3 regions of the Streptomyces sp. NPDC056144 genome follow, and region 1 is predicted to be linked to each of the others. Evidence: riboswitches for the same ligand, from Rfam matches in the RefSeq annotation. Region 1 holds a riboswitch; each other region holds the start of a gene.

The links. A riboswitch is a leader RNA that binds a small molecule or an ion and turns the genes downstream of it on or off. The one in region 1 is predicted to bind thiamine pyrophosphate.
Region 2: linked by a shared signal. The riboswitch ahead of thiC (phosphomethylpyrimidine synthase ThiC) and the one ahead of thiO (glycine oxidase ThiO) in region 1 are both predicted to bind thiamine pyrophosphate.
Region 3: linked by a shared signal. The riboswitch ahead of ACFC0Z_RS13730 (thiamine ABC transporter substrate binding subunit) and the one ahead of thiO (glycine oxidase ThiO) in region 1 are both predicted to bind thiamine pyrophosphate.

What each region holds. Positions count from the first base shown of each region.
Region 1 is NZ_JBHJVF010000007.1:175,464-182,266, forward strand. Features, by position in the region: gene pknB (Stk1 family PASTA domain-containing Ser/Thr kinase) at 1-526, opposite strand, end outside; gene ACFC0Z_RS22515 (thiazole synthase) at 625-1,419, opposite strand; gene thiS (sulfur carrier protein ThiS) at 1,425-1,637, opposite strand; gene thiO (glycine oxidase ThiO) at 1,634-2,788, opposite strand; TPP riboswitch at 2,786-2,898, opposite strand; gene ACFC0Z_RS22530 (NAD(P)/FAD-dependent oxidoreductase) at 2,981-4,204, shown strand; gene ACFC0Z_RS22535 (Rv2175c family DNA-binding protein) at 4,262-4,627, shown strand; gene thiE (thiamine phosphate synthase) at 4,751-5,404, shown strand; gene metF (methylenetetrahydrofolate reductase [NAD(P)H]) at 5,564-6,481, shown strand; gene ACFC0Z_RS22550 (hypothetical protein) at 6,537-6,803, shown strand, end outside.
Region 2 is NZ_JBHJVF010000006.1:298,465-305,267, forward strand. Features, by position in the region: gene ACFC0Z_RS20730 (IclR family transcriptional regulator) at 78-848, shown strand; gene ACFC0Z_RS20735 (SsgA family sporulation/cell division regulator) at 984-1,418, shown strand; gene ACFC0Z_RS20740 (YibE/F family protein) at 1,435-2,790, opposite strand; TPP riboswitch at 2,862-3,011, shown strand; gene thiC (phosphomethylpyrimidine synthase ThiC) at 3,006-4,784, shown strand; gene ACFC0Z_RS20750 (hypothetical protein) at 4,923-5,564, opposite strand; gene ACFC0Z_RS20755 (metallophosphoesterase) at 5,724-6,803, opposite strand, start outside.
Region 3 is NZ_JBHJVF010000003.1:628,374-635,176, reverse strand. Features, by position in the region: gene ACFC0Z_RS13750 (LOG family protein) at 1-654, shown strand, start outside; gene ACFC0Z_RS13745 (dihydrofolate reductase family protein) at 651-1,304, opposite strand; gene ACFC0Z_RS13740 (ABC transporter ATP-binding protein) at 1,383-2,411, opposite strand; gene ACFC0Z_RS13735 (ABC transporter permease) at 2,411-4,024, opposite strand; gene ACFC0Z_RS13730 (thiamine ABC transporter substrate binding subunit) at 4,075-5,181, opposite strand; TPP riboswitch at 5,267-5,376, opposite strand; gene rlmN (23S rRNA (adenine(2503)-C(2))-methyltransferase RlmN) at 5,406-6,518, opposite strand; gene ACFC0Z_RS13720 (phosphatidate cytidylyltransferase) at 6,692-6,803, opposite strand, start outside.

The DNA of each region.
Region 1 (6,803 bases):
CCGAGCCGGTGGTGGCGGTCGCGGAGCCGACGGCGCGCACGAGGCCGAAGTCGGCGACCTTGACGCGGCCGTCGTCCCCTATGAGGACGTTCTCCGGCTTCATGTCGCGGTGCACGAAACCGGCGCGGTGGGCGGCGCCGAGCGCGGCGAGGACGGGCTCCAGGATGTCGAGCGCGGCGCGGGGCGCGAGGGCGCCGCGCTCGCGCAGCACGTCGCGGAGGGTGCAGCCGGCGACGTACTCCATGGCCAGGTAGACGTAGGCGCCCTCGGCGCCCTGGTCGAAGACGCCGACGACGTTCGGGTGCGCGAGCCTCGCGACGGACTTCGCCTCGCGGATGAAGCGCTCGACGAAGGCGGCGTCGGTGGCGAGGGAGGGGTGCATCACCTTGAGCGCGAGGACGCGGTCGAGGCGGGTGTCCACGGCCCGGTAGACCGTGGCCATCCCGCCGACGGCGATGCGCGCGTCGACGCGGTAGCGGCCGTCGAGCAGCCGCCCGACGAGGGGGTCCTGAAGGGTCGTGTCCACGGCGTCGAGTCTACGAGCCGGTCAGGGGCCCCCTGCCCCGTCGCCCCCGTACTGCGTCGAACCTGTGACGAGCGCCTCGCGGGCGACGGGGCCGGGGGTCAGAACGCCGGGCGTTCGGGGTCCAGGCGGGGGAGGCCCGTCGTGGGGGAGGACGCTTCGGCGAAGTGGCGGCGGGGGATGCGTCCCGCCCGCCACGCCAGCCGCCCGGCCTCCACCGCGTGCCGCATCGCCGAGGCCATCAGCACCGGCTCCTGCGCCCGCGTCACCGCCGAGGCCAGCATCACCGCCGCGCACCCCAGCTCCATCGCGAGCGCCGCGTCCGACGCCGTGCCCGCGCCCGCGTCCAGGATCACGGGGACCTGGGCCCGTTCCACGATCAGCTGGAAGTTGTGCGGGTTCCGGATGCCGAGGCCCGAGCCGATCGGGGAGCCGAGGGGCATGATCGCCGCGCAGCCGACGTCCTCCAGCTTCCGGGCGAGGACCGGGTCGTCGTTGGTGTAGGGGAGGACGGTGAAGCCGTCGTCGACCAGGGTCTCGGCGGCGGCGAGGAGCTCCTCCCCGTCGGGGAGCAGCGTCCGCTCGTCGGCGACGACCTCCAGCTTGATCCAGTCCGTGCCGAGGGCCTCCCGCGCGAGCCGGGCCGTGAGGACGGCCTCGCCCGCGGTGTAGCAGCCGGCCGTGTTCGGCAGGACCCGGATGCCGAGCCGGTCGAGGACGGAGAGGACCGAGCCCTGGACCGTCGGGTCCAGGCGCCGCATGGCGACCGTGGTCAGCTCCGTACCGCTCGCGACGAGGGAGCGTTCCAGGACGTCGAGGCTGGGCGCGCCGCCCGTGCCCATGATCAGGCGGGAGGTGAGGTCCGTCCCGGCGAGCCTGAGGATGTCGTCGGACATGGTGCTCAGCCTCCCTGGACCGCGGTGAGGACTTCCACCCGGTCGCCGTCGCCGAGCACCGTCGTCGCCCACTCCCCGCGCGGCACCACCGTCTCGTTGAGCGCCGCCGCGACCCCGGAGCGGGCCGTGGTGAGGGCGGTGACGAGGGCGTCGAGGGTGGTCGGGGCGGCGAGTTCCCTCGGCTCCCCGTTCACGGACACGTGCACGTGCTGGGTCATGCGGGCTGCTCCTGGCGTGCGGGGGCGAATCGGCGGGGGGTGAAGGCGCGCGCCTCCGGCGGGAGGGCGCCCGTCGTGAGCACCTCCGCCATGACGTCGCCGGTGACGGGGGTGAGCAGCACCCCGTTGCGGTAGTGGCCGGTGGCCAGGTGGAGGCCGGGCAGGGCGGTGGGGCCGAGCAGCGGCGCGTTGTCGGGGGACGCGGGGCGCAGCCCGGCGCGGGTCTCGGTGAGCGGGAGCTCGGTGAGGCCGGGGACGAGTTCGTGCGCGTCGCGGAGGAGCTCGTACACCCCGCCCGCCGTCACCGTCGTGTCCCAGCCGAGCTCCTCGCTGGTCGCGCCGACGACGAGCTCGCCGTTCGCGCGCGGCACGAGGTAGACGTGGCTGCCGCGGACGACCGCGCGGACGGTACGGGAGAGGAAGGGGGCGTACGGGGCGGGAATCCGCAGCCGCAGGACCTGGCCCTTCACCGGGCGGACCGGCGGAAGGACCTCCTCCGGCACGCCCGCGAGGCGTCCGCTCAGGCTGCCGGCCGCCAGGACGACCTGGTCGGCCGTCAGCTCCTCGCCACCGGTGAGTACGGCTCCGGTGGCCCGGTCCCGGGCGACCGTCAGGCGCTCGGCCCGGGCGCGGTGGAAGACCACCCCGGCCCGCTCGCAGGCGACGAGGAGCGCGTCGGCGAGCCGGCGCGGGTCCACCTGGTGGTCGCCGTCCACCCGGAGCCCGCCGCGCACGCCGGGCGCGAGCATGGGTTCGAGGCGGCGGCAGTCGCGGCCGCTGAGCCACTCCGAGGTGAGGCCGCAGCGGGTCTGGAGCGCGTGGAGTTCGCGCAGGTGGGCGCGGTCGTCGGCGTCGAGGGCGACGGCGAGGGTGCCGCAGGCGCGGTAGCCGGTGTCGTGACCGGTCGCCTCCTCCAGCTCGGCGACGAACGACGGATAGCGCTCCGCGGAGGCGAGGTTGAGCCCGAGCAGGGTCTCCTCGCCGTAGTGGAGTTCGGTGACGGCGGCGAGCATCCCGGCCGCGACCCGCGCGGCGCCGCCGCCCGGGTCCGGGTCGGCCACGGCGGTGCGCAGGCCGCGCCGCGCGGCCCGCCAGGCCGTGACCAGGCCGATGATGCCGCCCCCGACCACGAGGACATCGGAAGAACGCATGGGCGTCCAGCCCCTCCCTTCGCCGGCATGACCCGGATCAGGTTCGTACGGTCGGAGGCCGGCCAGCCTCCCTCTCAGCCCGGTGCGTCCGGGCTCCCGCGAGTGCTTTACGCCCGCCAGACTAGCCCGCGTCGACGGGGGGTCACAGGCCCCTCCCTTCCTGACGGTCCGTCAGATGCGTAAGGTGGGCGGGTGAGCGAGCAGAAGCAGGCACAGCAGCACGTCGTGATCGTCGGCGCCGGAATGGCGGGCGTGCAGACCGCCGTCGCCCTCCGGGAGCAGGGCTTCACCGGCCCCGTGACCCTCATCGGCGCCGAGCCCCACCAGCCCTACGACCGGCCCCCGCTCTCCAAGGCGGTCCTCCTCGGCAAGGCCGAGGACTCCGCCTTCGACGTCGACTTCGAGGAGCTCGGCGTCGAGCTGCGCCTCGGCCTCGACGTCCTCGGGCTGCGCGCCGCCGACCGCGAGATCGACACCGAGGCCGGACCCGTCCCGTACGACGTCCTCGTCCTCGCCACCGGCGCCCACCCGGTCAACCTGCCCGGCGCCGACGGCGTCCCCGGCGTCCACCTCCTGCGCACCCTCGACGACGCCGCCCGCCTCGCCCCCGTCCTGGAGCGCCGCCACGCCGTCGTGGTCGTCGGCGCGGGCTGGATCGGCGCCGAGTTCGTCACCGCCGCGCGCGAGGCCGGCTGCGAGGTCACCGTCGTCGAGGCCGCCGACCGCCCCCTCGCCGGAGCCCTCCCCGCCGAGGTCACCGGGCCCATGGCCGGCTGGTACGCGGAGAACGGCGCCGAACTCCTCACCCACGCGCGCGTGGAGGCGATCCGCCCCGGCACGCCCGGCCGGGTCGTCCTCGCCGACGGCCGCGAGCTGCCCGCCGACGCCGTCGTCGTCGGCATCGGCGCCCGCCCCGCCACCGGCTGGCTCGCCGGCTCCGGCATCGCCCTCGACCCGAGCGGCGCCGTCACCGCCGACGACCGGCTGCGCACCAGCCTGCCCGGGGTGTACGCGGTCGGCGACTGCGCCTCCTACCCCTCCGCCCGCTACGGCGAGCGGCTCCTCGTCCACCACTGGGACAACGCCCTCCAGGGCCCGCGCACGGTGGCGGCCGACATCACGGGCGCCGACCCGGCCCCGTACGACCCGGTGCCGTACTTCTGGTCCGAGCAGTTCGGCCGCTTCGTCCAGTACGCCGGTCACCACGCCCACGCCGACGAGCTCCTGTGGCGCGGCGACCCGGCGGGCGAGAGCTGGTCCGTCCTGTGGCTGCGCGCCGGGGTCCCGGTCGCGCTGCTCGCCGTCGGACGGCCCCGCGACCTCGCCCAGGGCCGCAAGCTCATCGAGGCGGGCACCCCGGTCGACCGCGAGCGCGCCGCCGATCCGGCCGTCCCGCTGAAGTCGGCCGCCGCGTAGACGGGCGACCGGAGGGCCCGACTACCGACTGTCAGTCCGGGATGGCAGGCTTGTCCTGTGACCGAGATTGACGTAAAGATCGATGCGCTCGTCCCCGCCTGGCTCTACGTGCCCGACATCGCGGAGGCGCTCGACATCGACGTGCTGCGCGTACGACAGCTGATCAAGGACGGCCAGCTCATCGCCGTGCGCCGCGGCGAGAACAGGTCCCTGCAGATCCCCGCCGCCTTCATCCAGGGCGACAAGATCGTCAAGGGCCTCGTCGGCCTCCTGACCGTCCTCCGGGACGACGGCTTCACCGACGAGGAGATGCTGGAGTGGCTCTTCACTCCGGACGAGAGCCTGCCGGGCACGCCCGCCCAGGCGCTCAACGAGAACCGCGGCACGGAGGTGAAGCGCCGCGCCCAGGCGCTCGCCATCTGACGCCTGCACCGCACCAGGACACCACGCGCGGGTGACGCGGCGGCCGGCCCACCGAGGACCGGCTGCCGCGCCACCGGCGCCACCGACGGGGGAGACCCCGCCACCGACGGGGGGAACCCACCCATGCCCACGCCTCGTGAGCGGCTCGCCGACGCCCGGCTCTACCTCTGCACCGACGCCCGGAAGCGCCAGGGCGACCTGCCCGCCTTCCTCGACGCCGTGCTCTCCTCCGGCGTGGACATCGTGCAGCTCCGCGACAAGGGCATGGAGGCCGGCGAGGAGCTGGAGCACCTCGCCGTCTTCGCCGAGGCCGCCCGCCGGCACGGCAAGCTCCTCGCGGTGAACGACCGGGCCGACGTCGCCCACGCCATCGGCTCCGACGTCCTCCACCTCGGCCAGGGCGACCTGCCCGTCCCCGCCGCCCGCGCCATCCTCGGCGACGAGGTGCTGACCGGCCGTTCCTGCCACTCCGAGGCCGAGGCGGCGGCCGCCGCCGTCGAGCCCGGCGTGGACTACTTCTGCACCGGCCCCTGCTGGCCCACCCCCACCAAGCCCGGCCGGTACGCGCCCGGACTCGACCTCGTGCGGTACGCGGCGGGGCTCGGCCAGGACCGCCCCTGGTTCGCCATCGGCGGCATCGACGAGACCAACCTCGACGAGGTGCTGGACGCGGGCGCCCGCCGGATCGTCGTCGTCCGGGCCATCACCGAGGCCGAGGACCCGGCCGCCGCGACGGCCGCCCTCGCGAAGCGCGTACGGGAGCGCGCCGGGAGCTGACCCCAGGGGGCAGCCGCCCCGAGGGGAGCGGACATGGGGCGACAGGCGCGCGAAATCCGCGCCACGGGGGCCCGACCTTCGGCCGAACAATGTCCGAAAACGTGTCCACGACTCGGACGCGGTCTACGCAGCCCGGCGCCCCCCGTCTAACCTGCCGGTATGGCCCTAGGTACCGCTTCCGTCCGATCCGACCGTGCGCGCACGGTCCGCGACATCCTCGCCGCCGGTGAAACGTCGTACTCCTTCGAGTTCTACGCGCCCCGGACCGAGAAGGGCGAGCAGGTCCTCTGGAACGCCATGCGCCGCGTCGAGGCGGTCGGCCCGAGCTTCGTCTCCGTGACGTACGGTGCCGGCGGCACCACCCGCGGTGGCACGGTCAAGGCCACCCAGAAGATCGCCTCCGACACCACGCTCACCCCCGTCGCCCACCTCACGGCCGTGGACCACTCGGTCGCCGAGCTGCGCAACGTCCTCGGCCAGTACGCCGACGCCGGCATCCGCAACATGCTCGCGCTGCGCGGCGACCCGGCCGGCGACCCGCTGGGGGAGTGGGTCGAGCACCCCGAGGGCGTGCGGTACGCCGCCGACCTCGTCCGGCTCATCAAGGAGTCCGGCGACTTCTGCGTCGGCGTCGCCGCCTTCCCCGAGATGCACCCGCGCTCCGCCGACTGGGACACGGACATCCGGCACTTCGTGGACAAGTGCCGCGCCGGTGCCGACTACGCGATCACCCAGATGTTCTTCGACCCGGAGAAGTACCTGCGGCTGCGCGACAGCGTCACCAAGGCCGGCTGCGAGACCCCGATCATCCCCGAGGTCATGCCCGTCGTGAACGTGAAGACCCTCGACCGGCTGCCCCAGCTCAGCAACGCCGCCTTCCCCGCGGATGTGAAAGACCGCATCCTCGCGGTCAAGGACGATCCGGCCGCTGTACGCTCCATCGGTATCGAGTTCGCGACGGAGTTCTGCGCGCGTCTGCTCTCCGAGGGTGTCCCCGGACTGCACTTCATCACGCTGAACAGCTCCACCGCGACGCTCGAGATCTACGAGAATCTCGGACTGCACCAGCAGTCGTGACCGGTCGTACCCGCCCCTGACCCGCGGCGGTGACCGTGGAGAGGGGCGGCGGGGCATGGGGTGGACGGTCCTCTACATCGCGTTCGGCGTGGTCGCGTTGTGGCTGCTGGGAGAGGTGCTCCTCCAGTACAAGGCGCGGCTCCGCTGGCGGCTGCTCGCCTTCACCGGCTTCCTCGGCGTGGTCCTGGGCGTGCTGCTGCCCTCGGTCGCGGTCATCGTCGCGGGCGCGGTCGGCTTCGCCGTCGGCCAGACCTACGTGACGCTCTCCTTCCGCCGCGGCTTCTCCACCGGCTGGGCGATCGGCGGGAACCCGGGCGAGAGC
Region 2 (6,803 bases), on a different contig from region 1:
TTCCCAGGCCCGGCGGGCGCGGGGGCGGCCCCCGCGGGCGGGTGCGGCGCACCCGTCGTCACGCCTGGGGGTGACCTTTGGCCACGGCTACGCACACGGCTGCACCTACCCTGATCGGTTCGGTGCAGCGGGCGCTGAGACTTCTGGAGGCCGTGTCCTCCCATGCGGACGGCGCCCCGGCCAAACAACTCGCCCGTGAGACGGGCCTTCAGCTCCCCACCACGTACCACCTGCTCCGCACCCTGACGCACGAGGGCTATCTGCGCCGCGAGAAGGGTGTGTTCCTCCTGGGTGACGCCGCCGTCCGACTGGCCGGCGGCGGAGCTGTGCAGAATCGTCGCATCAAGATCGAAGACTCCCTTGCCCGCTGGCGGGACGAGATCGGTGTGCCGGTGTACTTCGCCCTCTACCGCGAGGGCGAGATCGAGATCGTCGCCGTCGCCGACACTCCCTCGGCCCCCGCGGTCGACGAGTGGGCCGACTTCCGCGAGACCGGGCACGCCCACGCGATCGGGCAATGCCTCCTGAGTCAACTCGATCTGAAAAGCCGTCAAGACCACCTCGACAGGCACCCGGTGGAAGCCATCACTCCGTACACGGTGCGTAACCGTCGTGTCCTTTTGGACCGTTTGGGCGATTTGGGCCGTATGGAACCCCTGGTGGAGCGTCAGGAATATGCGCTCGGCACGGTCTGCGCCGCCATCCCCATCACCGTGGGCTCCGCGGCGGCCGCAATGGCCATTTCCCTCCCCCTCCACCAGGAAGAACGGTTGCTCCCGGCAGTCGAGCGGCTACGTACAGAGATCGGGAGGCTCTTCAGCTCGCTCGCGTTCTCTATCAGTATCTGAAAAATCACTCCTTGTGATCTGCTAGCGCTTACAGCACGATTGCGTCAAGAGGGCCACGGGGGATCATTCCTGGCCGTTTCGGTCACAGCTTTCAGCAGCTGTGTTTACACAGCTTCATCTACTGCGGGGTACATGATGCGAGAGTCGGTTCAGGCCGAGGTCCTGATGAGCTTCCTCGTCTCCGAGGAGCTCTGCTTCAAGATCCCTGTCGAGCTGCGATACGAGGCCCGGGATCCTTACGCGGTGCGGATGACGTTCCACCTTCCCGGAGACGCGCCCGTGACCTGGGCGTTCGGTCGTGAACTGCTGCTTGACGGAATCAACCGCCCGAGCGGTGACGGCGACGTGCACATCGCGCCGACGGACCCGGAGGGTCTCTCGGACGTCTCCATCCGCCTCCAGGTGGGTGCCGACCGCGCCCTCTTCCGCGCCAGCGCGCCGCCGCTGGTCGCGTTCCTGGACCGGACGGACAAGCTGGTCCCGCTCGGTCAGGAAAGGACACTCGGCGACTTCGAGGACAACCTCGAAGCCGCACTCGGCCGGATTCTGGCAGAGGAGAACGCGGGCTGACCCCTGCCGAAAGTCCCTACTTCGCGCGCCGCCGCCGACCGCCCCGTACCACTGCCACCCGGGACTTCCCCTCGCCATCGGGTCCCGGCCGGTCGGCGGAGACCACCAGCGCCGCGAGGGCGGTGGTGACCGGCACCGAGGCGACCAGTCCGATCGAACCGACCAGCGTTCGGACGATCTCCACCGCGACCAGCTCGCTGTTGGCCACCGTGCCCATGCTGCTCTGCGCGATCGAGAAGAGCAGCAGCAGCGGCAGGGCGGCACCCGCGTAGGCGAGGACCAGGGTGTTCACCACCGAGGCGATGTGGTCGCGGCCGATCCGGATCCCGGCCCGGTAGAGACCGCGCGGACCCATGCGCGGATCGGCCTGGTGCAGCTCCCAGACCGCCGAGGTCTGCGTGACGGTCACGTCGTCCAGGACACCCAGCGAGCCGATGATCACGCTGGCGAGCAGCAGGCCGGACATGTCGATGTCCGGGTACAGGCCGTGGATCAGACCGGTGTTGTCGTCGGTGTTGCCGCTGAGCGAGGCCCAGCCGATGAAGAGCGAACCGAGCAGGCCGATCAGCAGTAGCGAGACCAGCGTGCCGAGCACGGCGACCGAGGTGCGCGCCGAGAGCCCGTGGCACATGTAGAGCGCGATCAGCATGATCGCGCTCGATCCGACCACGGCCACGACCAGCGGGTTCGACCCCTCCAGGATCGCCGGCAGGATGAAGAACGTCAGGATCAGGAAGCTCACCACGAGGGCGACGAGCGCCATGACGCCCCGCATCCGGCCGACGACCACCACCGCCAGCGCGAAGATCCCCGCGAGCAGTGCCATCGGCACCTTCCGGTTCACGTCCGTCACCGAGTACTGGAGGTCGTGGGGTGCGTCGGGGGCGTAGGCCACCACCACGCCCTGCCCCTCGTGCAGTTGGCGCGGTGCGTCTGGCTGCACGATCTCGGTGAACGTACGCCCCTTGTCGGGGCCGCTGGTGACCTCGATCGTCGCCTTCTCGCACTGCCCCTGCTGCGCGTTGACCGCCTCGCGGCCCTGCGCGGTCGAGGTGTCGCCGGTCGGCGGGACCTGGGCGGCGTTCACGTCCTTGCAGTCGACCTGCTCGACGGAGACCACCGTGCCCTGCTCGGTCTGCCGGTCGAAGCCGACACCCGTGCGCTCGTGCGCCGGGGTGCCGCCTGGCCACAGGACCGCGAGCCCGACCACGACGGCGGTGGCGAAGGGGATCAGCACCGCGGCGATGACCTTGCGCAGATGCCGGGAGACGGGGGCGGCGGGGCCGTGACTGTGGCTGTGACCATGGCCGTGCGAGGTGCCGGGGGCATGGTCGTGGCCGTGCGGCTCGGGTGTCTGCTGGGGGGAAGTCACCGACCGATCATCGCAAGAACGGCGAGGGCCCACTGTTCAGCACGCCAGGGATGGCGCTAGCGTGGTGACACCTTTGCACACGCGGGAGCTCGGAGCACCGGGCTGAGAGGGCGCTGATCACCGTACGCGCGTACCGATGTACGTCGTACGGGAGGAGGCTGCGCCGACCGCCGAACCTGTTACCGGGTAATGCCGGCGTAGGGAGATTCGGTCTCATGACCATTCAGGATGCACGCACGCCTGCCTCCGACCAGAACAGCCCGCAGGAGCGCACGCCGGGCTGGCACAAGGGGTACGTCGAGGGTTCCCGCCCCGACATCCGGGTGCCGGTCCGTCAGGTGCACCTCACCAACGGCAAGGACGTGACGCTCTACGACACGTCGGGGCCGTACACCGATCCCACCGTCGACACCGACGTGCGGCGGGGCCTCGCGCCGCTGCGCGAGAACTGGATCATCGCGCGCGGCGACACCGAGGAGTACGCGGGCCGGCCGGTCCGCCCCGAGGACGACGGCATCAAGCACACCTCGCCCCGCGGCGGCGGGCTCAAGAACCTCGACGCCGTCTTCCCCGGCCGCCCACGCCTGCCGCGCCGGGGCCGCGACGGCCAGGCGGTGACCCAGCTCGCGTACGCCCGCCGGGGCGAGATCACCCCGGAGATGGAGTACGTCGCGATCCGCGAGAACGTCTCCCCCGAGGTCGTGCGGGAGGAGATCGCCGCGGGCCGCGCGGTGCTCCCCGCGAACGTCAACCACCCGGAGATCGAGCCGATGATCATCGGCAAGCGGTTCCTGGTGAAGGTCAACGCCAACATCGGCAACTCGGCCGTCACCTCCTCCATCGAGGAGGAGGTGGAGAAGATGACCTGGGCGACCAAGTGGGGCGCCGACACGGTCATGGACCTGTCCACCGGCCGCAACATCCACACGACCCGCGAGTGGGTGCTGCGCAACTCCCCCGTGCCGATCGGCACCGTGCCGCTCTACCAGGCGCTGGAGAAGGTCGACGGCAAGGCCGAGGACCTGACCTGGGAGATCTACAAGGACACGGTCATCGAGCAGGCCGAGCAGGGCGTCGACTACATGACGGTCCACGCCGGCGTGCTCCTGCCGTACGTGCCCCTCACCGCGCGCCGCAAGACCGGCATCGTCTCGCGAGGCGGCTCGATCATGGCCGCCTGGTGCCTCGCGCACCACAAGGAGAACTTCCTCTACACGAACTTCGAGGAGCTCTGCGAGATCCTCGCGGCGTACGACGTCACGTACTCGCTCGGCGACGGGCTGCGCCCCGGATCGATCGCCGACGCCAACGACGAGGCGCAGTTCGCGGAGCTGAAGACCCTCGGCGAGCTGAACACGATCGCCAAGCGCCACAACGTGCAGACGATGATCGAGGGCCCGGGCCACGTCCCGATGCACAAGATCAAGGAGAACATCGACCTCCAGCAGGAGATCTGCGAGGAGGCCCCGTTCTACACGCTCGGCCCGCTGACCACGGACGTCGCGCCCGCGTACGACCACATCACCTCGGGCATCGGCGCCGCGATGATCGCCTGGTGGGGCACGGCGATGCTCTGCTACGTCACGCCCAAGGAGCACCTGGGCCTGCCGAACAAGGACGACGTGAAGACCGGCGTCATCACGTACAAGATCTCCGCCCACGCCGCGGACCTGGCCAAGGGCCACCCGGGCGCACAGGAGTGGGACGACGCGCTCTCGGACGCGCGGTTCGAGTTCCGCTGGGAGGACCAGTTCAACCTGGCCCTCGACCCGGTCACCGCCCGCGAGTTCCACGACGAGACGCTGCCGGCGGAGCCCGCGAAGACGGCGCACTTCTGCTCGATGTGCGGGCCGAAGTTCTGCTCGATGCGGATCTCCCAGGACATCCGGCGTGAGCACGGGGGGACGCAGCAGGAGATCGAGGCCGGGATGGCGGAGAAGTCGAAGGAGTTCGCGGCCTCCGGCAACCGCGTCTACCTGCCGCTGGCCGACTGACCGGCCCGACGGGGGAACGGGGGACCGGTCGGGGGGCCGGTCCCCCGCTTGGCGTGGGAGACCAGAGCCGGTGCCGGTGCCGGTGTCACGCCGGTCCCGTCGGTGCGGGAAACGGACCGGAGCACCGGCCCGAGCGGCCTACGGGTCCCGCGGGGCCGGTGGTTCGGTCGCCGCGAGGGCGTCGCGGAAGAACGGGACGAACCCCCGTTCGAGCAGGGCTTGACGCCAGGCCTCGCGGGCGCGCGCGAGTTCGTCCTCCGGGGCGGCGGGAGTGGTGTCCGTCGCGGTCGGGCTGTTCCGCAGCGCGGTCAGCAGGAGCCCCGCACCCGCGCAGACCAGGCCCGCGGCGGCGAGCGTGCCGAAGACCAGGCCGGCCGTCAGGAGGGTCGTGCCGAACCGCAGCCCGGGCGCGAGGGCCCGCAGCACCGCGCCGACCAGCAGGAAGATGACCGCGGCCGACCCGGCGAGCACGGGCACCATCACCGTGAGGATCGCGACGATCCCGGCCCCGGAGCCCTCCTGCCGGGCGGGGACGCGGGTGGCGACGGCGACGCGCCCCTCCTCGCGGACCTTGATGAAGTGGGCGTACTCGCTCGCCGCCGCGGTGGTGATGAGCGCTGTCGCGTTCACGGCCATGGCGCGCAGCTGTGCGGTCGTCAGCCGCGTCCCGACTCCGGCAAGTTCCGGACGTGTGTGCGCGGTGCTCAGTGCGTCGTCGAGGACACGCTCGTACTCGGCGCGGTCCTCGGTCAGCAGGTACGGAGCCACGTTCATGTGCATCCCCCGATGCTCCGCAGGCCCGGATCAGCCGCGGAGAACGGCCGGTCGGGCGGAAACGGAGGAGAGCCTGCTACGGATGGTCCGATGGTATTGCGGCGACACCACGGGCTGACAGGGTGTTTCCGGAAATCGCCTTCCCCGGATGCGCTGGGTTATGCGTCAGTCGTTCAGGGGGAGTTGGACGACCAGCAGCTTTCCGGCCATGGTCACGCCGCCGTCCATGGCGATGGCGAGCCCGTCCGCGTACACGTGCGGTCCGTCGACGACGGGGCCGCCGTCGCCCTCGTCCTCCTCCCCGCCGACCTGGCCGAGGAGGTACGGGATGGGGCTGTGGCCGTGCACGATCCGGTGGCCGCCGTAGGTGGAGAGGAGCTCCTGCACGGCCGGCGGACCGGTCTCGTCGTCGCGGAACGCGAAGCGCTTGGTGAACTTCCGGAACAGGTCCCAGACCTCGTCGGCGTCGCTGCGGGTGAGGATCTCGTGGACCGTCTCGTTGACGTCCTCGATGCTCTCGCCGTACTCGAGGTACGCGGTGGTGTCGGAGTGCAGGAGGAGGTGGTCGTCCTCCAGGACCACGGCGTCGAGCCGGGACATCCACTGGAGGTGGACGTCCTGGAGCCGGTCCATGTCGTGCTTCTGCCCGCCGTTGAGCAGCCAGGCCGCCTGGAAGGTGGCGGTGCCCGCGCCGGAGTTGACCGGGGTGTCGGCGAAGCGCTTGGCGCCGATGAGCAGCAGTTCGTGGTTGCCCATGAGGGCCTTGCAGTAGCCGCCGGCGGCGGCGGCCTCGGCGGAGAGCCGCATGACGAGGTCGATGACGCCGATGCCGTCGGGGCCGCGGTCGGTGAAGTCGCCGAGGAACCACAGGCGCGCGTTGCCCGCGGCCCAGCCGCCGTTCTCGTCGACGAGGCCCTGGGCGCGGAGGGCGGCCAGGAGTTCGTCGAGGTAGCCGTGGACGTCGCCGACGACGTACAGCGGACCGGGGCCGTCGGCCGGCGCGGAGGCGCGCTCGGGCGTGGCGGCGGCGTCGGGGGTGACCGGGACCTGGAGGGTGTCGCCGCGCTGGATGACCGGGAGGTCGCGCTCGGTCGGGGTGTAGTCGGCGGGGGGCTCGCCCTGGGGGAAGCCGTTGCCGGGGTGGTGGCCGGTGGCGACGGAGACGATGGAGGAGACGGCGGGGGTGGCGGCCGCGGTCGCTCCGGACTCCGGGACCGGGGCGGGTGCTCCGATGTCCTGGACCGG
Region 3 (6,803 bases), on a different contig from region 1:
GGCGTGATGGGCGGACACGCGATGGGCCGGGGCACGGAGGCGTACGCGGGCGCGGCGCGGCTCGGCAGGACCCTGGCCCGCTCGGGCCTCACCGTGGCGACCGGCGGCGGCCCCGGCGCGATGGAGGCCGCCAACCTCGGCGCGTACCTGGCCCCCTTCGAGGACGAGACCCTGCCGAAGGCCCTCGCGCTCCTCTCCGAGACCCCGTCCTTCGCCCCCTCGGTCACCGACTGGGCCCGCGCGGCCTTCGACGTACGGTCGAGGTGGCCGCACGGCGGGGACTCGGTCGGCATCCCCACCTGGTTCTACGGCCACGAGCCGCCGAACGCCTTCGCCGGCCACATCGCCAAGTACTTCGCCAACGCCACACGCGAGGACGGTCTCCTCGCCCGCTCCACCGCCGGCGTGGTCTTCCTGCCCGGCGCGGCCGGCACGGTCCAGGAGATCTTCGACAACGCGACCCCGAACTACTACGAGTCCCGGGGCGCCCCGACCCCGATGGTCCTGGTCGACCGCGCCCACTGGACCACCCGCCTCCCGGCCTGGCCCCTCCTGGAGACCCTCGCCGCCGGCCGTCCGATGGCCGCGAGGATCACCCTGGTCGACTCGATCGACGAGGCCCCGGCTGCCCTGGAGCGGCTCTCCGCCGCCTAGGACTCCTTCTTCCAGAACAGGTGATGAGTCACCCGGCCGCCCGGGCTGGGCACGACGTCGCGGTGGTACCGGTCGAGGAGCTCCTCGGGCGACTCCCAGAGCCGCGACCCGGCGCCGAGCCTCAACGGCGAGACGGCGACGTGCAGGGTGTCGACGAGACCGGCGTCGAGGAACTCCCGGACGGTCGCCGCCCCGCCGCCGAGCCGGACGTCCTTGCCGTCGGCCGCCTCGCGGGCCATCTCCAGGACCGTCGCCGGATCGGCGTCGACGAAGTGGAACGTGGTGTCGGAGAGCGTGAACGAGGGCCTCGGGTGGTGGGTGAGGACGAAGACCGGCGTGTGGAACGGCGGCTCGTCGCCCCACCAGCCCCGCCACTCGTGGTCCCGCCAGGGCCCGCGCTGCGGGCCGAACTTGTTGCGGCCCATGATCTCGGCGCCGATGTTCCGCGCGAAGTCCCGCGTCAGGTAGTCGTCGAGCCCCCGGCTGCCCCCGGGATCGGTCCGCATGGGCCAGCTCGCCGTGGCACCGGCCCAGGAGAACATCTCCCCCGGATCCGCGTGCCCGAACGGCCGCTCCAGGCTCTGCCCCTCACCGGCGCCGAACCCGTCGGACGAGACGTTGAAGTTCTGGACCCTCAGCAGCTGTCCCACGACTTTCCTCCGGCACAGTCGACAGAAACGACGGACACAGGAGAAGACTCTTCCGCCGGAGGGAACTCATCGCATCCGCTAGGCGGCGTCCTGCCCGTCAGCCCCCAGGACCACGACGTCCTCCGCCCGGAACTCCACGCCCACCTCGGCGCCCTCCTCCGGCGCCTCCCGCAGCGGCAGCTCCGCCTCCAGGGGCGGGCCGTCGCCCCGGCGGAGCCGTACCAGGACATGGCTGCCCCGGAAGGTGCGCGACGCGACCGTCCAGCCGCCGTCCGCCGTGAGCCGCACGCCCCCGGGCCGTACGAGCAGCCGTCGCTCGCCCCGCGGCGAGCCCTCCGGCACCGGCACCGGCCCCCAGGCGGTCTCGGCGACCGTGCCGTCCACCCGTGCCGCCACCACGTTCTCGAAGCCGAGGAAGCGCGCCACGAACTCCGAGGCCGGCCGCGACCACACCTCGACGGGCGCGCCCGACTGGGCGATCCGCCCGTCCCGCATGACGACGACCCGGTCGGCGAGCGCGAAGGCCTCGCCCTGGTCGTGGGTGACGGCGAGGACCGTCGTCCCGAGCCGCCCGAAGAGCTGCCGCAGCTCGACGACGAGCCGCTCCCGCAGCCCCCGGTCGAGCTGCCCGAGCGGCTCGTCCAGCATCAGCAGCCGGGGCCGCGGCGCGAGCGCCCTGGCCAGCGCCACCCGCTGCTGTTCGCCGCCGGAGAGCGTGGCGACGGAGCGCTTCTCCGCCCCCGGCAGCCCGACGAGGTCGAGAAGCTCCCGTACGCGCTCCGCCCGCTCGGCCCGGTCGGCGCCGCGCATCCGGGGCCCGAAGGCGATGTTCCCGCCGACGTCCTTCTGCGGGAACAGCTGGTGGTCCTGGAACATCAGTCCGACACCCCGCTTGTGCGTCGGCACCCCCGCCTGGTCGGCCCCGCCGAGCAGCACCCGGCCGCCGTCGAGGCCCTGGAGCCCGGCGACCACCCGCAGCAGCGTGGACTTGCCGCTGCCGCTCGGGCCGAGGACGCACACGGTCTCGTGCTCGGCGACCTCCAGGCCGACGGCGTCGAGCGCGGCCCGCTCCCCGAACCGTACGGTCGCGTTCTCGATCGACAGCATCAGAACTCCCCGGAGGTCCGGTCGGTGCGCAGCCGTTCGAGCAGCAGCAGGGACACCGCGCACACCACCATCAGAATCGTCGACAGGGCCATGGCCTGTCCGTAGTTGAGCTCGCCGGGCCGCCCGAGGAGCCGGGCCACCGCGACCGGCAGCGTCGGGGCGTCCGGCCGGGCGATGAAGACGGTCGCGCCGAACTCTCCGAGCGAGACGGCGAAGGCGAACCCGGCGGCGATGAGCAGCGCCCGCCGCACCATCGGCAGGTCCACCTCCCGCCAGCCCCGCCACGGCGAGGCACCGAGCACGGCCGCCGCCTCCCGCAGTCGCTCGTCCACCGCCCTGAGCACCGGCAGCATCGTCCGTACGACGAAGGGCACGCCGACCAGGGCCTGCGCGAGCGGTACGAGGATCCAGCTGGCCCGCAGGTCGAAGGGCGGCTCGTCGAGGGTGATGAGGAAGCCGAAGCCGACGGTGACCGCCGACACCCCGAGCGGCAGCATGAGCAGCGCGTCGAAGCCGCGCACGAGCCGCCCGGCCCGCCGGGTGAGCGCCGCCGCCGCGAGCCCGCCGATCAGCACGGCGATGGCCGTCGCGGCGCCCGCGTACCGCAGCGAGTTCCCGATGGCTTCGAGCGGCGGTACGAGGAAGGTCCCGGAGTCGTCGATCTCGCCGAGCGCCCGGTAGTACCGCAGGCCGTACCCGTCGGGTCCCGCGAAGGACCGCTCGACGAGCACACCGAGCGGCAGCAGGATCAGCAGCGCCACCGAGACGAGGACGCCGCCGAGCAGCGCCCACTGCCCGGCGCCGCGCGGCCGGCGCGCGGTCCGCTCGGGCGGTACGAGCCGCAGCGCGGTCTCCCGTCTCCGTACCGTCCGGGCGTGCACGGCGAGGATCGCGCCGACGGCCGCGAACTGGACGAGGGTGAGGACGGCGGCCGTGCGCAGGTCGAGCAGCCGGGCCGTCTGCCGGTAGATCTCGGCCTCCAGGGTGGAGTACTGGTCCCCGCCGAGGATCTGGACGACGCCGAAGGAGGTGAAGGTGAAGAGGAAGACCATCAGGGCCGCCGCCGACACGGCCGGCCCGAGCGCGGGCAGGGTCACCGTCCGCCAGGCCGTCCAGCGGGAGGCGCCGAGGACCCGGGCGGCCTCCTCCTGGCGCGGGTCGAGCTGCGACCAGAGGCCGCCGACGGTCCGGACGACGACCGCGTAGTTGAAGAAGACGTGGGCGAGGAGGATCGCCCACACGCTCGTGTCGAGCCGCAGGCCCCACAGCTGGTCCGTCAGCCCGTTCCGGCCGACGAGCGCGAGGAACGCCGTACCGACGAGCACCGTCGGCAGTACGAACGGGACGGTGACGACGGCCCGCAGCACGCCCTTGCCGGGGAAGTCGAAGCGCGCGAAGACGTACGCCCCCGGCAGCGCGACCAGCAGCGTCAGGGCGGTGGAGGCGAGCGCCTGCCACACCGTGAAGCCGAGCACGTCCAGGATGTCGGGCCGGGTCAGGGTCTCCCCGATCCGGCCGAGGTCCCAGGAGCCGTCGGGCCTGAGGCCCCGGTCGACGATCGACACGACCGGCCAGGCGAAGAAGACGGCGAAGAACGCGACGGGCAGGGCCATCAGCCCCAGCCGCGCCGCGCTCCCCTTCGGGCGAGGTGCCGGGCGGGAGGTCACTTCAGGACGAGCGACGACCACTGCTGGATCCACGCGTCACGGTTGGCCGCGATCTTGTCGGGCGCCATGGTCTCCGGCTTGTCGACGACCACGCCGTGCTTCGTGAAGAGCTCCGGCAGCGCCGCGTCCTTCGCGACCGGGTTGACGAACATCTGGAGCGGCATGTCCTCCTGGAACTTCTTCGAGATCAGGAAGTCGATCAGCGCCTTGCCGCCCTCGGGGTTCTTCGCCCCGTTCAGCAGGCCCGCGAACTCGGTCTGCCGGAAGCAGGTGCCGGTGGAGACGCCGGTCGGCGCCACCTTCGGCTGCGGCTCGCCGTAGAGCACCTCGACCGGCGGGCTGGAGGCGTAGGAGACGACGAGCGGCCGGTCGCCCTTGGCCTGCTTGCCGCCGGCCGAACCGGAGAACTCCTGGTTGTAGGCGAGCTCCCAGCTGTCCACGGTCTTCACGCCGTTGGCCTTGAGCTTCTTCCAGTAGTCCTGCCAGCCCTCGTCGCCGTACTTCGCGGCCGTGCCGAGGAGGAAGCCGAGGCCCGGGGAGGACCGCTCGGGGTTCTCGACGACGAGTAGGTCCTTGTACGCCGGCTTCGCGAGGTCGTCGAAGGTCACCGGCGGCGCGAGCTTCTTGTCGGCGAAGTACTTCTTGTCGTAGTTGACGCAGATGTCACCGGAGTCGACGGGCGTGACCCGGTGCTCCTTGTCGAGCAGGTACGCCTCCGGGACCCGGTCCAGGCCCTTCGCCTCGTACGGGACGAAGATCCCGTTGTCGAGGGCGCGGGAGAGCAGGGTGTTGTCGACGCCGAAGAAGACGTCGCCCTGCGGGGAGCCCTTGGTCAGGATCTCCTTGTTGACCGCCTCGCCCGCGTCACCGGCCTTGAGCACCTTGACGGTGAAGCCGGTCTGCTTCGTGAAGTCCGCCAGGACCTCCTTGGAGGCGGCGAACGAGTCGTGGGTCACGAGGGTGACGTTCTTCGGCGCGGGCGCTCCGGACTTGCCGGCCGCGTCCTTCTTCGTGCCGGAGTCGGAGTCGCCACCGCACGCGGCGAGGGTGGTGACGCCGAGCGCCGCGACGAGCGCGACGGCGGCGGCCTTCTTGATGCTCACTGGATTGTCCTCCTGGGTATGACCAGGAAGAGACGCGGCCCTGCCCGCGTCCGGAGGAGACCGGACGCGGGCAGGGCGCAACAGCTTGAGTAAACGACCGAACTTCCTACCCCGAATGACCGGGGCAAGGTTCAGAGGGTCTGCGGTCTACGGTTACCGCACTCTCAGCGCTGTGGCGCTCCCCTGTCGGAATATGAAGATGTGTGCGAGCACAGAGTACAAGCTCAGCGCTCGGCGGCCGCCAGCTGTCCACAGGCACCGTCGATCTCCTGACCTCGGGTGTCGCGGACGGTCACCGGCACGCCGTGGCGCGCGATGGCGTCGACGAAGGCCTTCTCGTCCTCGGGGCGGGAGGCCGTCCACTTCGAGCCGGGCGTCGGGTTGAGCGGGATGAGGTTGACGTGCACCCGCTTGCCCTTGAGGAGGCGGCCGAGGAGGTCGCCGCGCCAGGCCTGGTCGTTGATGTCGCGGATGAGCGCGTACTCGATGGAGATCCGGCGGCCGGACTTCTCCGCGTACTCCCAGGCGGCGTCGAGGACCTCGCGGACCTTCCAGCGCGTGTTGACGGGCACGAGGGTGTCGCGCAGCTCGTCGTCCGGGGCGTGCAGCGAGACGGCGAGACGGCACTTGAAGCCCTCGTCGGCGAAGCGCAGCATCGCGGGCACGAGGCCGACGGTGGAGACCGTGATGCCGCGCTGGGAGAGGCCGAGGCCGTCGGGCTCGGGGTCGGTGAGACGGCGGATGGCGCCGACGACCCGCTTGTAGTTGGCGAGCGGCTCGCCCATGCCCATGAAGACGATGTTGGAGAGCCGCGCGGGACCGCCCGGGACCTCGCCGTCGCGCAGGGCTCGCATGCCGTCGACGATCTGGTGCACGATCTCGGCGGTCGACAGGTTCCGGTCGAGGCCGGCCTGCCCGGTCGCGCAGAACGGGCAGTTCATGCCGCAGCCGGCCTGCGAGGAGATGCACATGGTCACCCGGTCCGGGTAGCGCATGAGCACCGACTCGACGAGCGTGCCGTCGTGCAGCCGCCACAGCGTCTTGCGGGTGGTGTCGTCGTCGCACGAGATGTGCCGCACGACGGACATGAGGTCGGGCAGCAGCTCCCCGGCCAGCTTCTCCCGCGAGGCGGCCGGGATGTCCGTCCACTCGGCGGGGTCGTGGGCGTACCGCGCGAAGTAGTGCGTGGACAGCTGCTTGGCGCGGAACGGCTTCTCGCCGATCGCGGCGACGGCTTCCTTGCGCTCGGCGGGCGTGAGGTCGGCGAGGTGCCGCGGCGGCTTCTTGGCTCCGCGGGGGGCGACGAAAGTGAGTTCTCCGGGCACAGGACGGGCCACGATGGGGTGTCTCCTCAGACGGCACGAGGTCTGGCATCCCCGCGGCGGGCGGGGAGCACGGCACCACGATGCCGGAGCCAGGAGACCTCACTGGACCATCCCCGCGGTGGCGGGGACGAACGAAGGGCCCGCGGCGCACGCGCCACGAGCCCTTCCAGAGTACCCGCTGTCCGTCAAGTCGTGCCGACGAACAGCGCGAGCAGCAGCCACACCACCGGCGCCGTCGGCAGCAGCGAGTCCAAGCGGTCCATGATGCCGCCGTGGCCCGGCAGCAGCGTGCCCATG